Regions from separate parts of the Pseudoalteromonas sp. QJM3NY_22 genome, predicted to be linked through region 1. Evidence: predicted binding sites of a transcription regulator. Region 1 holds the regulator's gene; the other holds the start of a gene.
What was found. Region 1 encodes NrdR, which represses ribonucleotide reductase genes. Its sites were predicted from a motif close to AAACACNANATNTNGTGTTT; they were not measured.
Positions count from the first base shown of each region.

Region 2: the regulator NrdR is predicted to act here: its motif matches at 1,963-1,982, upstream of nrdA (class 1a ribonucleoside-diphosphate reductase subunit alpha).

Region 1 covers NZ_CM149655.1:830,348-833,770, forward strand. The annotation lists gene glyA (serine hydroxymethyltransferase) at 1-975, shown strand, start outside; gene nrdR (transcriptional regulator NrdR) at 1,344-1,793, shown strand; gene ribD (bifunctional diaminohydroxyphosphoribosylaminopyrimidine deaminase/5-amino-6-(5-phosphoribosylamino)uracil reductase RibD) at 1,796-2,920, shown strand; gene AC0VZ4_RS03705 (riboflavin synthase) at 2,947-3,423, shown strand, end outside.
Region 2 covers NZ_CM149655.1:2,375,187-2,378,609, reverse strand. The annotation lists gene nrdA (class 1a ribonucleoside-diphosphate reductase subunit alpha) at 1-1,839, opposite strand, end outside; gene AC0VZ4_RS10745 (HAD family hydrolase) at 2,252-2,932, opposite strand; gene ubiG (bifunctional 2-polyprenyl-6-hydroxyphenol methylase/3-demethylubiquinol 3-O-methyltransferase UbiG) at 2,932-3,423, opposite strand, start outside.

The sequences.
Region 1 (3,423 bases):
CCACATGCTGGTTCGCAAGCAAACGCTGCTGTTTTTCTAGCGCTATTAGAAGCAGGCGATACTGTATTAGGTATGAGCTTAGCTCATGGTGGTCACTTAACTCACGGTTCTCACGTAAGCTTCTCTGGTAAGCTTTACAATGCAATCCAATACGGACTAGATGAAGCAACGGGCGAAATTGATTACGCACAAGTTGAAGCACTAGCACTTGAGCACAAACCAAAAATGATTATTGGTGGTTTCTCAGCGTACTCAGGTATTGTTGATTGGGCTAAATTCCGTGAAATTGCTGACAAAGTAGGTGCTTACCTGTTTGTTGATATGGCTCACGTTGCAGGTTTAATTGCGGCAGGGGTTTACCCAAGCCCAGTTCCTCATGCACATGTTGTAACTACAACTACGCATAAAACACTTGCTGGTCCTCGTGGTGGTTTAATTATTTCTGCATGTGGCGACGAAGCAATCTATAAAAAGCTTAACAGCGCAGTTTTCCCTGGTGGCCAAGGTGGCCCTTTATGTCACGTTATTGCAGCAAAAGCAGTGGCATTTAAAGAAGCGCTTCAACCAGAATTTAAAGTATACCAAACACAAGTTGTTAAAAACGCAAAAGCAATGGTTGCTGTAATGCAAGAGCGCGGCTACAAAATCGTATCTGACAAAACTGAAAACCACTTATTCCTACTCGATTTGATCGATAAAGATATTACTGGTAAAGATGCAGACGCAGCCCTTGGTAACGCTAATATCACAGTTAATAAAAACTCAGTGCCAAACGATCCACGTTCTCCATTTGTAACATCTGGTTTGCGTATTGGTTCTCCTGCAATCACTCGTCGTGGTTTCAAAGAAGAAGAATCAAAAGAGCTTGCTGGCTGGATTTGTGACGTACTAGATAACATCACTGATGAATCTGTACAGGCGCAAGTTAAAGAAAAAGTTAAAGCAATTTGTGCAAAATTACCTGTATACGCTTAATTGCATAAGCAGCAGTAATTTAGATCACATAGGCTAGGGGCCTGTTTATCTTTCGAGGTTTAATTTGCAGTAGTATGTTTGGTTTTTAGGCAAGGCAGAGTCTATGTAGTGTGGTTACTCCACACAAATAGGCGACAACGCAGCATAAATGCCAAACATGCACTGCCTTCGGGTTCGTCCTAGGGGCGATTTACTCTTTGTTGCTCGGTTTTTACTTAGCCCACTAGGTTACAAACCTCGCGCCGCGATTAAATCGCCCCTAGATAGAACAAATTTAATCCTGAAAGGTCAACAGGCCCTATTTTTTTGCTAAGATAAAAGACCGCTATTTAGCGGTCTTTTTTGTTTTAAAACGGAAGTACCGAGCTATGCATTGTCCATTTTGTACCGCAAAAGATACTAAAGTTATTGACTCACGCCTTGTTGGTGGAGGCCATCAAGTTCGCAGGCGCCGTGAGTGCAACGACTGCCATGAGCGCTTTACTACATTTGAAGGCGCTGAACTGGTTATGCCTCGTGTTATTAAACAAGACGGCAGCCGCGAACCATTTAACGAAGATAAATTATTAAATGGCTTAAATCGCGCACTCGAAAAACGCCCAGTGAGCACAGAGCAAGTAGACGAAGTAGTGAATATAATAAAATCGCAGTTGCGCGCTACAGGCGAGCGAGAAATTTCAAGCCATTTGGTTGGTGAATGCATTATGGAAGCCCTCAAAAAGCTCGATAAAGTAGCGTATGTAAGATTTGCCTCTGTTTATCGCTCGTTTGAAGACATACGTGAATTTGGCGAAGAAATTGCCCGCTTAGGGGAGTAACAATGCAAAGCCAAACTACTTTTACTGAACATGACGAAATGTATATGGCACGCGCCATAGAACTAGCCAAAAAAGGCCGGTTTACTACCACGCCGAACCCTAATGTTGGCTGTGTATTAGTTAAAAATAATCAAATAATTGGTGAGGGTTTTCATCAATTAGCAGGTCAAGGTCATGCTGAAGTAAATGCACTGGCAATCGCTGGAAAAAATGCACAAGGTGCAACGGCTTATGTAACGCTTGAACCGTGTAGTCATTATGGGCGTACGCCACCGTGCGCTGAAGGCTTAAAAAAGGCGGGCGTAGTAAAAGTAATTGCCGCTATGGTTGATACAAACCCACAAGTTGCAGGCAAAGGCCTTAAAATATTGAGCGACGCCGGTATTGACGTTGCTTATGGGTTACTTGAATCACAAGCGCGGGCACTTAACGTTGGCTTTTTTAAGCGTATGGAACAAGGCTTACCTTATGTGACCTGTAAAATGGCAGCAAGTATTGATGGTAAAACAGCGCTTAAAAATGGGCAAAGTAAGTGGATCACAAGCCCCGCTGCTCGCCAAGACGTACAGCTATACCGAGCGAAAAGCTGCGCTATTCTAACCGGTGCCGATACCGTGTTAGTCGATGATGCTAAACTTAATGTGCGACTAAGTGAGCTGCCTTGCACACTGCCTACTGATTTGCCGCTTCGCCAGCCCGTGCGTGTTATAATTGACTCTCAAAACCGTTTAACACCTGACCTTGCTTTATTTGAAATCCAAAGTGATGTAATTATATTTACCATTAAGGTTGATAAATCATTGCAATGGCCGCATTTTGTAAAGCATATTGAAGTCAGTGAAAGTAACGGTAAAGTTGATTTACAAGCCGTTTTAGAAAAACTTGGGCAACTGCAGTTTAATAATGTTTGGCTTGAAGCTGGCGCAACACTTGCTGGTAAAATGACAGAGCTTAATTTAGTTGACGAGTTTGTTTTTTATTTAGCGCCTAAACTAATGGGCCATGATGCAAAAAGTTTAGTTAATTTTCCTGAATTGACGAGTATGCAAAACACCGTTGATTTAACATTTAATGAATGTGCGCGCATTGGTGACGACTTACGTATCACCGCGTTAAAAACTCATTAAAATCACTTAATAAAAAGAGTAGCGCTATGTTTACTGGGATAATAGAAGCCACAGGCAAAATTGCTTTATTACAAAAAAAACAAGGCGACTTAGCCATTCGTATCCAAAGTGCTGACCTTGATATGAAAGACGTAAAGCTAGGCGACAGCATTGCAACCAATGGCGTTTGCTTAACCGTAGTTGATAAACATATTGACGGTTTTAGTGCTGATTTATCTAACGAGACGATTGGTTTAACCGGTTTTACTCACTATGCTTTAGGGCAAACGGTGAATCTTGAAAAAGCCATGCAACCTGTTTCGCGTTTAGGCGGTCATTTAGTATCTGGCCATGTTGATGGCATAGCAACGATTACAAGCATTACAGCAAACGCTCGAGCAACAGAGTATTGGCTTACAACCGAAGAAAATTTAATGAAATACATTCCGTACAAAGGTTCGGTATGTATTGATGGTATAAGCCTGACAGTAAACGCTGTAGAAGGTAATAAATTCAAATTAACA
Region 2 (3,423 bases), 1.5 Mb from region 1:
GTTACGCATACCGTGCTCTTTAATGCTTGCACGTAGTGTATCCCAATCAAGATGAAGTGGCTCATCACAAATTTTATCTAAATCACGTTTATACGTATCGGTTGGCATTATACCTTGTGAGTACGTTGTTTCGTTAAATTTAGGACATGCACCACGCTCTTTAGCAAGTTCGTTAGATGCTTTCATCAAGTAGTATTGAATCGCTTCAAATGTTTTGTGAGTCAGGGCGTTCGCGCTACCATCTGAATAACGTTTACCGTTTTTAGCTAGGTAGTATGCGTAGTTAATTACACCTATTCCTAACGTACGGCGTCCCATAGTTGCATTTTTAGCAGCCGGTACAGGGTAGTCTTGGAAATCAAGTAAGTTATCAAGTGCACGTACAGCAAGCTCAGCTAATTCTTCAAGCTCATCAAGTGATTCTATTGCACCTAAGTTAAACGCAGAAAGTGTACAAAGGGCAATTTCGCCTTCTTCGTCATTTACGTTATTAAGTGGCTTAGTTGGCAATGCAATTTCTAAACATAAGTTAGATTGGCGAATAGGCGCAACTTTAGCAATGAACGGGCTGTGTGTATTACAGTGATCCACATTTTGTAAGTAAATACGACCTGTACTTGCACGTTCTTGGGCAAACATAGAGAAAAGCTCAATGGCTTTGATACGCTTTTTACGGATAGACTCGTCTTGTTCGTATTTGACGTAAAGCGCATCAAATTCTGCTTGGTCTTCAAAAAATGCATCATAAAGGCCAGGCACATCTGATGGGCTAAATAACGTAATGTAATCGTCTTTAATTAAACGAGAATACATTAATTTATTAAATTGTACGCCGTAATCTAGGTGACGAACACGGTTATCCTCTACACCACGATTATTTTTAAGTACCAGTAGGTTTTCTACTTCTAGGTGCCAAAGCGGGTAGAACAATGTTGCAGCGCCGCCACGTACACCACCTTGCGAACAACTTTTAACCGCTGTTTGAAAGTGCTTATAAAAAGGAATACAACCAGTGTGATACGCTTCGCCATTACGAATATGGCTACCTAGCGCACGAATTCGACCTGCGTTAATACCAATACCCGCACGTTGTGAAACGTACTTAACAATAGCTGATGATGTTGCATTGATTGAATCGAGGCTGTCGCCACATTCAATTAATACACATGAGCTAAATTGACGGGTAGGGGTACGAACACCAGCCATTATTGGTGTAGGCAATGAAATCTTAAATAACGATACCGCATCATAAAAACGTTTAATGTAATTAGTACGCGTTTCACGTGGGTAATCTGAAAATAAGCTTGCCGCTACTAAAATATATAAAAACTGTGCGCTTTCGTAAATTTCACCTGTTACACGGTTTTGAACGAGGTACTTACCTTCAAGCTGTTTTACAGCAGCGTAGCTGAAGTTAAGATCGCGAGAATGATCAAGGTACGCATCAAGCTCATCTAATTCTTGCTCTGTATAATCTACTAATAAGTGAGCATCATAGCGTTTATCTTCAACCATTTTAGTTACATGATCAAATAAACGTGGTGGCTCAAATTGGCCATAGGCTTTTTTACGTAGGTGGAATACAGCTAAACGCGCTGATAAATACTGGTAATCTGGCGATTCTTTTGAAATCTGATCTGCAGCTGCTTTAATAATGGTTTCGTGAATATCTTTGGTACGAATACCATCGTAAAATTGAATGTGTGATTTTAATTCAACTTGCGAAACCGAAACGTTATTTAAACCTTCGGCGGCCCATTCAATAACGCGATGGATCTTATCAAGATCAAGCGGCTCTTTACGCCCGTCACGTTTGCTTACAGATAACTGTTGGTTCATAGCTTTGCCTGTATTCCTTGGGGATTATGTATTTTGACCAATGTTTACACCTCAAATTAGCAAGGTGTAGTGCTCATTTATTATAGGTTTCACCAAATTAGTGAATTTAATTGAATAACATTTGGCCACAATATCTGGTGTTGTTCAATTTAGAGATCACAAGATAGTGTGGTCTGCATTGTTTTGCAAGGGACATAATTGCCCCTGTTTGTGGATAACTTTGGGATAACGCATTTGTGTTAGTAGACACTCACCTTCGAACAATCATTTAAGTTGAAATATGCAAAAATCAACTAATGATCTGTTAAATTTACGCATTTTAAAAATAAATTTTGACTGCTTTTTTTATCAGCAAGCTTTGCATAAAAACTAACACAATCACAATATATAGTGTTTATTAATTAACATAGCACTATATATGGTTAAAACCATCAATTGGACTTAGCCAGTTTAAATTGGCTTTCCAGCTTAATGCCTCATCTTCACTGGGAATGTAACCCCAAAGTGCAGTCGCGGTATGCATACCTGCTGCTTTGCCTGCTTGTATGTCACGCTGTGCATCACCAATGTATAAACAACGCTTTGGCTGTACTTGCATAAGCTTTGCACAATGTAGCAGTGGTAAAGGTGATGGCTTAGCCTCTGCTAAAGTGTCACCACTTATTACTACACTGGCATTTTTTAAAGCAGGAATAGCTGCAACTAAAGGATCGGTTAAAAACCCTGGTTTGTTAGTCATGATCCCCCATTTGATCTTTTTCTGATCTAGGGCGATAAGTAACGATTCAACTCCGCTGAAGCAGCGTGTGTGATTTGCTATGTTTGCAGCGTACTCGTCAATTAATTGCTTTATAAGCTCGCTTTGAGGTTGTTTGTCCCATAACGCTTTAAAACCAGCCTCTAATAATGCGCCAGCTCCGTTAGATGCAGCAGGACGGTATATATCACTACTAACAGGCTCTATTTTATTGCTAATAAGCACTGCGTTTAAAGCGGCACCTAAATCATCAGCAGTGTCGAGTAGGGTGCCGTCTAAATCAAATAAAAATGCATCGTACTCAATAAGGGGGTGGGGGGCTTGAGAGTTAGCCATTAAGCTAACTTCTCAAAATAAAGTATGTAATTTACGCTAACGTCGTTATTAAGCGTATATTGCTTTGATAGTGGGTTATAAGAAAGGCCTGTACTTGCACGAACTTTTAAACCCGCTTGCTCTGCCCATGCAATGAGCTGTGCAGGTTTTATAAACTTTTTATGGTCGTGTGTACCTTCAGGCACCATTTTTAAAAGCTTTTCAGCACCAATAATAGCGTATAAGTATGCTTTAGGTGTTTTGTTCAGGGTTGAAAAAAACACGTCTGCGCCTGGTTTGGCTAGTGCGGCTACGGCATGAATGATAGATGCCGGGTCGGGAACGTGCTCAAGCATTTCCATACAGGTTATTACATCAAAGCGCACTGGATTTTGTGAAGCAAACTCTTCTGCAGGCACTTTTATATAATCTACATTTACGCCAGTTTCTAAACTGTGCAACTTAGCAACACTTAAAGGCTCTTGCCCCATGTCGATGCCAGTTACTTTTGC